3 regions of the Streptomyces sp. LX-29 genome follow, and region 1 is predicted to be linked to each of the others. Evidence: riboswitches for the same ligand, from Rfam matches in the RefSeq annotation. Region 1 holds a riboswitch; each other region holds the start of a gene.
The links. A riboswitch is a leader RNA that binds a small molecule or an ion and turns the genes downstream of it on or off. The one in region 1 is predicted to bind thiamine pyrophosphate.

Region 1 (3,265 bases):
AGAACTACCTCCGGGACGTCACCGCCGGCGTGTTCGCGGCCTTCTACGTGCCCTTCCTGGCCACGTTCGTGGCGCTGATGCTGGCGGCCGACGACGGTCCGCAGCGGGTGCTGACCTTCCTGCTGCTCACCGTGGTCAGCGACACCGGCGCGTACGCCGTGGGCTGGCGCTTCGGCAAGCGCAGGCTCGCGCCCCGGATCAGCCCCGGCAAGTCCTGGGAGGGGCTGCTGGGCGCGGTGGCGTTCGCGATGGTGGCCGGCGCGCTGTGCATGCAGTACGTGGTCGAGGACGGCGTCTGGTGGCAGGGCCTGCTGCTGGGGCTGTCGGTGGCGGTCAGCGCCACCCTCGGCGACCTGGGCGAGTCCATGATCAAGCGGGACCTCGGCATCAAGGACATGGGCAACCTGCTGCCCGGCCACGGCGGCATCATGGACCGGCTGGACTCGCTGCTGCCGACGGCGCCGGTGGTGTGGCTGCTGCTGGTGATCTTCGTCGGGGCGGGCTGAACCGCGCCCGGTACCCTGGAAGGGCCCGTCGCTTCTGCGGCGGGCCCTTTTCCGGCCCCGCGGCCACGGGAACGCCCCCGTGAGATCGCCGGGCGTCGGCGTCATCCAGCCGCCTGCCCCGCGACAGCGGGGATCGCCCGGCCAGTCGTACTGAGGAGTTTCCGCCCATGGCACCGCCCGCACCCGGTGAGCTCACCTTCGTCGCCCCGCGCGGAGCCAAGAAGCCCCCGCGGCACCTCGCCGACCTCTCGCCCGCCGAGCGCCGTGAGGCCGTCGCCGCCATCGGCGAGAAGCCGTTCCGCGCGAAGCAGCTCTCGCAGCACTACTTCGCGCGGTACGCCCACGACCCGGCGGAGTGGACCGACATCCCGGCCGCCTCGCGCGAGAAGCTCGCCGGCGAGCTGCTGCCCGACCTGATGAGCGTGGTCCGCCACATCTCCTGCGACAACGACACCACCCGCAAGACGCTCTGGCGGCTCTTCGACGGCACCCTGGTGGAGTCCGTCCTGATGCGCTACCCGGACCGGGTCACCATGTGCATCAGCTCGCAGGCGGGCTGCGGCATGAACTGCCCGTTCTGCGCCACCGGCCAGGCCGGCCTGGACCGCAACCTGTCCACCGCCGAGATCGTGCACCAGATCGTCGACGGCATGCGGGCGCTGCGGGACGGCGAGATCCCCGGCGGCCCCGCGCGGCTCAGCAACATCGTCTTCATGGGCATGGGCGAGCCGCTGGCCAACTACAACCGGGTCGTGGGGGCCATCCGCCGGCTCACCGACCCCGAGCCGGACGGCCTGGGCCTGTCCCAGCGCGGCATCACGGTCTCCACCGTGGGCCTGGTCCCGGCGATGCTGCGGTTCGCCGACGAGGGCTTCAAGTGCCGGCTCGCGGTCTCGCTGCACGCCCCCGACGACGAGCTGCGCGACACCCTGGTGCCGGTGAACACCCGCTGGAAGGTCCGCGAGGTGCTCGACGCGGCCTGGGAGTACGCCGAGAAGTCCGGCCGTCGGGTCTCCATCGAGTACGCCCTGATCCGCGACATCAACGACCAGGCGTGGCGGGGTGACCTGCTGGGCCGGCTGCTCAAGGGCAAGCGGGTGCACGTCAACCTGATCCCGCTCAACCCGACCCCCGGCTCCCAGTGGACCGCCTCCCGGCCCGAGGACGAGCGCGCGTTCGTGGCGGCGCTGGAGTCCCACGGCGTGCCGGTGACCGTGCGCGACACCCGTGGCCAGGAGATCGACGGCGCCTGCGGGCAGCTGGCGGCCTCCGAGCGCTGACCCGCGCGGGCAGGGGGCGCCGGGCCCGCCCGCGGCCGAGGACGCCCCGGGGGGGCAGGCCGTCGCCGGGCCCGTCGCCGCGCGCGAGCCGCAGGGGCGGCCCGGTGCCGGGCCCGCCCGTACGGCCGCCTACGGGGCGGGCTTCACCGCCGGCCGTTCCCGCCCGCACCGGCTGATACGGTGCATTCGCACAAATGAACATTCCGACAGGGGAGCGCACACAGCGCTGAGAGTGCGGCACGGCCGCAGACCCTCGGACCTGATCCGGGTCATACCGGCGTAGGGAGTCAGCTCGACCATGAACACCATCCTTCGGCGTGCCATCGGCACCGCCCTTCTCGGCGCGCTCGGCGCCACCGCCCTGACCGGCTGCGGCTCGGACGACGACTCCGACGCGAAGGGTGGCGCCGGCTCCAAGACCGTCGTCCTGGTGAGCCACGAGTCCTTCCAGATCTCCCCCGAGGCGCAGAAGCGTTTCGAGGAGGAGAGCGGCTACCGGCTCAAGGTGCTCAAGAGCGGGGACGCGGGCGTCGCCGTCAACCAGGCGGTGCTCTCCAAGGGCAAGCCGCAGGGCGACGTCTTCTTCGGCGTCGACAACACGCTGCTGTCCCGCGCGCTCGACAACGACCTGTTCGCCCCGTACGAGGCCAAGGGCCTGGACCGGATCCCCGACGCCGTGCAGCTGGACAAGGGCGAGCACCGGGTCACCCCGATCGACACCGGCGACGTCTGCGTCAACTACGACAAGAAGTACTTCGCCGACAAGAAGCTCACCCCGCCGAAGTCCTTCGACGACCTGGTCAAGCCGGAGTACAAGGACCTCCTGGTGGTGGAGAACCCCGCCACCTCCTCGCCCGGCCTCGCCTTCCTGCTCGGCACCGCCGCCCGCTACGGCGACGACGGCTGGGAGGACTACTGGAAGAAGCTGAGCGACAACGGCGTCGAGGTGACCGACGGCTGGCAGCAGGCGTACAACGCGCGCTTCTCCGGCTCCTCGGGCGGCAAGAAGGCCGGCGGCGACCGGCCACTGGTGGTCTCCTACGCCTCCAGCCCGCCGGCCGAGGTGTACTTCGCCAAGCCGCAGCCCACGAAGGCGCCGACCGGCGTCGCCACCGGCACCTGCTTCCGCCAGACCGAGTTCGCCGGCCTGCTCGCCGGCGCGAAGAACGAGGCGGGCGGCAAGGCGCTGCTGGACTTCATGGTCGGCAAGCGGTTCCAGGAGGACATGCCGCTGACCATGTTCGTGGACCCGGTCGTCGAGGGCGCCAAGCTCCCGAAGATCTACTCCGACTTCGGAGTCACGGTCGACAAGCCGCAGACCATGGAACCCGGCAAGATCGCCGAGAACCGTGAGCGGTGGATCAAGTCATGGTCTTCCCTCGTTCTGTAGGGAACGACCCCGCCAAGGCCGCTCCGGTCCGGCCCGGCACGCCCGCCGGGCCGGAACGGCCCGACGGGACTGCGGCCGGCCGTGAGGCC
Region 2 (3,265 bases), 1.7 Mb from region 1:
ATCTCCTGCTGGAGGTCGATGTTCTCCTTGATCTTGTGCATCGGGACATGGCCCGGGCCCTCGATCATGGTCTGCACGTGGTGGCGCTTGGCGATCCGGTTGAGCTCGCCCAGCGTGCGGAGCTCGGCGAACTGCGCCTCGTCGTTGGCGTCGGCGATGGAGCCCGGACGCAGCCCGTCGCCGAGGGAGTAGGTGATGTCGTAGGCCGCGAGGATCTCGCAGAGCTCCTCGAAGTTCTCGTAGAGGAAGTTCTCCCTGTGGTGCGCCAGGCACCAGGCGGCCATGATCGAGCCGCCGCGGGAGACGATGCCGGTCTTGCGGCGGGCGGTGAGGGGGACGTACCGCAGCAGCACGCCGGCGTGGACCGTCATGTAGTCGACGCCCTGCTCGGCCTGCTCGATGACGGTGTCCTTGTAGACCTCCCAGGTCAGCTCCTCGGCCTTGCCGTCGACCTTCTCCAGCGCCTGGTAGAGCGGGACGGTGCCGATGGGGACCGGGGAGTTGCGCAGCACCCACTCGCGGGTGGTGTGGATGTTGCGGCCGGTGGAGAGGTCCATGACCGTGTCGGCACCCCAGCGGGTGGCCCAGGTCATCTTCTCCACCTCCTCCTCGATGGAGGAGGTGACGGCGGAGTTGCCGATGTTGGCGTTCACCTTCACCAGGAACCGCTTGCCGATGATCATCGGCTCGATCTCCGGGTGGTTGACGTTGGCGGGGAGCACCGCGCGGCCCGCGGCGATCTCCTCGCGCACCACCTCCGGGGAGACGTTCTCGCGGATCGCGACGTACTCCATCTCCGGGGTGATCTCGCCCCTGCGGGCGTAGGCCAGCTGCGTCACCGGCTGCCCGTCGCGGCCGCGGCGCGGCAGCCGGGGCCGGCCGGGAAAGACCGCGTCGAGGTTGCGCAGCCCGCCGCGCGGCGAGGTGTGCTTGATCCCGTCGTCCTCGGGGCGCGGTGGACGGCCGGCGTACTCCTCGGTGTCGCCGCGCGCCACGATCCAGTTCTCCCGCAGCGGCGACAGCCCGCGCCGGACGTCCGTCTCGATGTCGGGATCGGTGTACGGGCCGGAGGTGTCGTACAGCGTCACGTCCTGGCCATTGGTGAGGTGCACCTGACGGACCGGGACCTTCAGGTCCGGTCGCGAGCCCGCGATGTACGACTTGTGCCAGCCGATCGCGCGCGTGCGTGCATCCTGCATGGTCATGAGACCCACTCCCTACGCCGGCATTACCCGGTAACAGGTTCAGCGGTCGACGCAGCGGCTTCCGTACGTGTCCGATCCGTACGGAGGTCAGCGCCCTCTCAGCCCGGTGCTCCGAGCTCCCGCGATTGCAAAGGTGCCCCAACGCTAACGGTTGCTCCGGCGTGCTGAACAGGGGGATGGACTTTCCTTGCGATGATCGAACGGTGAGCCCCTCAGCACAGCCCCCACCGCACCCCCCGTCCAGCGAACCGCCCGCCGCCCCCGGAGCCGGCGGCGACCACGGCGGCGGCCCCGGCGCCGGATCCGGCGGCGGCCACGGCCATGCGCACGGCCATGGTCACGGCCATGGCCCCGCCACCCCGGTCTCGGCCCACCTCCGCAAGATCATCGCCGCCGTGCTCATCCCCTTCACCGCCGCCGTCGTCGTCGGCCTGGTCGTGCTGTGGCCGGGCGGGGCGCCCGAGGGCAAGGGCGGCGAGCGCTCCGGCCTCGGCTTCGACCAGCAGACCGTCTCCGGCCGGGTGGTGAAGGTCGAGGAGGTGAAGTGCGCCGACGTCAACGCGCAGCCGCAGGCGCCGCCGCCGGGCGAACCGGGGCAGCCGGCGCAGGGGGAGCCCCCGGCCGAGAGGGACGACCTCTGCAAGCGAGCGACGATCGAGGTCACCTCGGGCAAGGACAAGGGCCGCAGGTTCTCCGAGATCGTGCAGCCGAACGCCTCGCGGCAGTACTCCACCGGCCAGGAGTTGAAGCTGGCGTACGCGCCCAAGGCACCCGAGAACCTCCAGTACTCGGTCAGCGACATCGACCGGTCCGTGCCGATGGCCGTGCTCGCCGCGCTGTTCGCGCTCGCCGTGGTGGCCGTGGGACGGCTGCGCGGCGTCTTCGCGCTGCTGGCGCTGGCCATCAGTTTCGCGGTGCTGACGATGTTCATCCTGCCGGCCATCCTCCAGGGGTCGAACCCGCTGGTGGTGGCGATCGTCGGCGGCAGCGCGATCATGCTCATCGCGCTCTATCTGTGTCACGGACTGACGGCCCGCACCTCGGTGGCCGTAGTCGGGACGCTCATCTCCCTGCTGCTGATCGGGGTGTTGGGCTCGGTGTTCATCGAGTGGGCGGCGCTGACCGGCGACACCGACGACCTGACCGGCCTGGTGCACGGCCTCTACCCGGACATCGAGCTCCAGGGCCTGCTGCTGGCGGGCGTCATCATCGGCTCGCTGGGTGTGCTGGACGACGTGACGGTCACCCAGACCTCGGCGGTGTGGGAGCTCAAGGACGCCGACCCCGAGGCGGGTTGGCGCAAACTGTACGCATCCGCGATGCGGATCGGACGGGATCACATCGCTTCGGTGGTCAACACGCTGGTGCTGGCCTACGCGGGCGCCTCGCTGCCGCTGTTGTTGCTGTTCTCGATCGCGGACAGCAGCGTCGGCACGGTGGCCACCAGCGAGCTCGTCGCCCAGGAGATCGTACGGACGCTGGTGGGCAGCATCGGGCTGGTCGCGTCGGTGCCGGTGACCACCGCGCTCGCCGCGCTGGTGGTCTCCGCCGACCGCGGGCCGGCGGGCGCCGGGCGCGGGGCCGCACGGGCCGGGGCGGGCGGCGGAGACGGCGCGTCCCGAGCCGGGGCGGGCGGCCGCGGCCGACGTCGGCGGGCGAAGCCTCGCGGGCGGTAGGAGCCCGCGCGGCACGCCGCCGAGGGATCGGGCCGCACGGGCCCGGTCCGCCTCCGTCCGCGTCAGCGGACCCCGCCGCGTCAGCGGACCTCAGCCCGCGTAGCGGTCCTCCGCCAGGATGCGGTCCAACTCCGCCTCCAGGTCGCCCACCGGGTCGATGGCGGTGCGCTCCTCGCCGAACGGCACCAACCGGTCCGTGCGGTCCAGGAACGCCACCAGCGGGGCGGCGGCGGAGCGGAACAGGGCCCGCTCGCCGCCCACCTGGAGCCGGATGAAGACGTCGGAGAGGCCCTTGGGGGAGGTGGGGGCGATATGGACATCGCCCTCGCCGGTGGGTGCGCTGAGCCCGTCGAGCAGCAGCTCCCGGGCGAAAGCCCAGGTCAC
Region 3 (3,265 bases), 3.9 Mb from region 1:
CGCGGTCGCCGTGGCCGAGTGTCGTCCGCGGCCACTGGCTGCGGGGCACCACGGACTCGTTGACGGCGGCGGCGACGCCGCTGGCGGCGGTGGTGAGGGTCGCGACGAGCCGGTCGAGGGTGAGGCCGGCGGGCAGGTCGCGCGGCTCGCCGTTGACGGACACGGACATGGCGTCGCCGTTCGCGGACGCGGTCATGCGGGCTGCTCCTGGAGTGCCGAGGGGGAGGGCGGGGGAGTGGTCGTGGACCGCGCGGGGTGCGCGGCGTGGGCTACGGGCGGCACGGCGGGCGCCGGCTTGCCCGAAGGCTCCGGGGCCTCGGGGACCGCGGCCCGCGCGGCGCCCGTGAAGCGCTCGGGCGAGAAGGGGCGGGCCCGCGCGGGGAGCTCTCCGCCGGTCAGCACCTCGGCCAGGATGTCGCCGGTGACCGGGGTGAGCAGCACCCCGTTGCGGTGGTGGCCGGTGGCCAGGAGCAGGCCCGGCAGCGCGGTGGGGCCCAGGAGCGGCGCGTTGTCGGGGGAGCCGGGTCGCAGCCCCGCGCGGGTCTCGACGAGCGGGAGTTCGGTGATGCCGGGGATGAGCTCGTGGGCGTCGCGGAGCAGTTCGTAGACGCCGCCCGCGGTGACGGTGGTGTCCCAGCCCAGCTCCTCCGTGGTCGCGCCGAGGACCAGTTCGCCGTTCTCGCGCGGGACGAGATAGACCTGTCCGCCGCGCACCACCGCCCGCACCGTCCGGGACAGGAACGGGGCGTACGGCTCCGGCACCCGCAGCCGCAGGATCTGCCCCTTCACGGGGCGCACCGGGGGCAGCACGCCCGCGGGCAGGCCGCCGATGCGGCCGCTGTGGCTGCCGGCCGCCAGCACCGTCTGGTCGGCGTCGACCCGGGAGCCGTCGGCCAGCTCGGCCCCTCCCGCGCGGTCGCCGCGCAGTGTGAGGCGCTCCGCGCGGGAGCGGTGGAAGACCACCCCGGCCCGCTCGCAGGCGGTCGACAGGGCCGCGGCCAGGCGCCGCGGGTCGACCTGGTGGTCGCCGTCCACGCGCAGTCCGCCGCGGACGCCCGGCGCCAGCATCGGCTCCAGCCGGCGGCACTCGCGCCCCGACAGCCACTGCGAGTCCAGCCCGCAGCGCTGCTGGAGCGCGTGCAGCTCGCGCAGGTGGGCGCGGTCGTCGGAGTCGAGCGCGACGGCGAGCGTGCCGCACGCGCGGTAGCCGATGTCCTGGCCGGCGACCTCCGCCAGCTCGGCGGCGAAGGCCGGGTAGCGCCGCGCGGAGTCGAGGTTGAGGTCGAGCAGTGTCTCCTCGCCGTAGTGCAGTTCCGACACGGCGGCGAGCATCCCGGCCGCCACCTGGGCGGCGCCGCCGCCGGGGGTCGGGTCGGCCACCGCGGTGCGCAGTCCCCGCTGGGCGGCCCGCCAGGCCACTCCCAGACCGATGACTCCGCCCCCGACGACCAGGACGTCGTACGGTTCGCCCGTAGCGTGCATGGGCTGTCAGCCCCTCCCTTCGCCGGCATGACCCGGATCAGGTTCGTACGGTCGGAGGCCGCCTCAGCCTCCCTCTCAGCCCGGTGCGTCCGGGCTCCCGCGAGTGCTCTTGGCCCGCCACCCTAGTACGCCGTCCGAATGGGCCGGAAGGGCGAGCCCGGACGGCGGGAGCCGACGGCGCGCCGGCGGTCCCGGCGCGGCCTCCGCGCGGAATGCTTCGGCGCCCCGCGCGAAGCGACCTACAGTGATCAGGTGAGTGAGCAGCTGAGCGAGCGCGCCCGGCCTGGCGCGCGGACGGACGAGAAGAAGCCTCCGGTCGTTCCGCCGGAGACCGGACCCGAGGCCGGCGCGCGGAGCGGAAGCGGAGCAGCCGGCTCCCTGAGCGGGCAGCGAGTGGTGATCGTGGGCGCCGGGATGGCCGGCGTGCAGACCGCCGTGGCGCTGCGTGAGGAGGGCTGGCCGGGCGCCATCACGCTGATCGGCGCCGAGCCGCACCCGCCGTACGACCGGCCGCCGCTGTCCAAGGCGGTGCTGCTGGGGACCGCCGAGGGCTCCGCCTACGACGTGGACTTCGCGGGGCTCGGCGTCGAGCTCCAGCTGGGGCGCGAGGTCACCGGCGTGCACCCGGAGGAACACCGGGTCGACACCGTGACCGGTCCGCTCCACTACGACCACCTGGTGATCGCCACCGGCGCCGAACCGATCGCCCTGCCGGGCAGCGCCGACCTGCCCGGGGTGCACCTGCTGCGCACCCTGGACGACGCCGAGCGGCTGCGCCCGGTGCTGGCCAACCGGCACGACATCGTGGTGGTCGGCGCGGGCTGGATCGGCGCCGAGTTCGCCACCGCCGCGCGGGAGGCGGGGTGCACGGTCACCGTCGTCGAAGCCGCCGAGCTGCCGCTGGCCGGGGCGCTGCCGCCGGAGGTCGCGGTCTTCATGGCGGGCTGGTACCTGGACAGCGGGGCCGAGCTGGTCACCGGCGCGCACGTGGCGGCGGTCGAGGAGGGCGGGGTGCGGCTGGCCGACGGGCGGCGGCTGCGGGCCGACGCGGTGGTCGTCGGCATCGGCGCCCGCCCCGCCACCGGCTGGCTGAAGGGCTCGGGCGTGGAGCTGGCGGCGGACGGCTCGGTCAAGGCGGACGAGCGGCTGCGCGCCTCCGCCCCGGACGTCTACGCGGTCGGCGACTGCGCCTCGTTCCCCTCCGCCCGCTACGGGCGGCGGCTGCTGGTGCACCACTGGGACAACGCCCTCCAGGGACCGCGCACGGTCGCCGCCAACCTGGTCGGCTTCCAGCAGCCGCGCTTCGCCGGTCTGGCCTACGACCCCGTGCCGTACTTCTGGTCCGAGCAGTTCGGCCGCTTCGTGCAGTACGCGGGTGACCACGGCGGCGCCGACGAGGTGCTGTGGCGCGGCGACCCCTCCGGCGCCGCGTGGACGGTGCTCTGGCTCCGGGAGGGCGTGCTGGTGGCTCTGCTGGCGGTGGGGCGCCCGCGCGATCTGGCGCAGGGCCGCAAGCTCATCGAGAGCGGCGCGGCGATCGACCGCACCGCCGCGGTGGATCCCTCCGTGGCGCTGAAGTCGGCGGTCCTGTGACCCCCGCGCCGCGCCGCGCCGTGACTCCCCGGGAGGCGGTGCGTTCGCCGAGTGTCAGTCCCAGATGGCAGGCTTGTTCCCGTGACCGAGATTGACACCAAGATCGATGCTCTCGTGCCCGCCTGGCTCAACGTCCCCGAGATCGCGGAGCGGCTCGGGGTCGAGGTGACCCGCGTCCGCCAGCTGATCA

Region 2: it holds a riboswitch for thiamine pyrophosphate, as region 1 does, so the genes downstream of both, thiC (phosphomethylpyrimidine synthase ThiC) here and LRS74_RS08935 (thiamine ABC transporter substrate-binding protein) in region 1, are expected to answer to the same signal.
Region 3: it holds a riboswitch for thiamine pyrophosphate, as region 1 does, so the genes downstream of both, thiO (glycine oxidase ThiO) here and LRS74_RS08935 (thiamine ABC transporter substrate-binding protein) in region 1, are expected to answer to the same signal.

The regions. Positions count from the first base shown of each region.
Region 1 covers NZ_CP089746.1:2,118,300-2,121,564, reverse strand. Annotated here, with positions in the region: gene LRS74_RS08945 (phosphatidate cytidylyltransferase) at 1-506, shown strand, start outside; gene rlmN (23S rRNA (adenine(2503)-C(2))-methyltransferase RlmN) at 674-1,786, shown strand; TPP riboswitch at 1,985-2,089, shown strand; gene LRS74_RS08935 (thiamine ABC transporter substrate-binding protein) at 2,085-3,176, shown strand.
Region 2 covers NZ_CP089746.1:3,781,707-3,784,971, forward strand. Annotated here, with positions in the region: gene thiC (phosphomethylpyrimidine synthase ThiC) at 1-1,205, opposite strand, end outside; TPP riboswitch at 1,198-1,338, opposite strand; gene LRS74_RS16260 (YibE/F family protein) at 1,382-2,881, shown strand; gene LRS74_RS16265 (SsgA family sporulation/cell division regulator) at 2,972-3,265, opposite strand, start outside.
Region 3 covers NZ_CP089746.1:6,023,548-6,026,812, forward strand. Annotated here, with positions in the region: gene thiS (sulfur carrier protein ThiS) at 1-196, opposite strand, end outside; gene thiO (glycine oxidase ThiO) at 193-1,482, opposite strand; TPP riboswitch at 1,480-1,593, opposite strand; gene LRS74_RS25410 (FAD-dependent oxidoreductase) at 1,897-3,075, shown strand; gene LRS74_RS25415 (Rv2175c family DNA-binding protein) at 3,157-3,265, shown strand, end outside.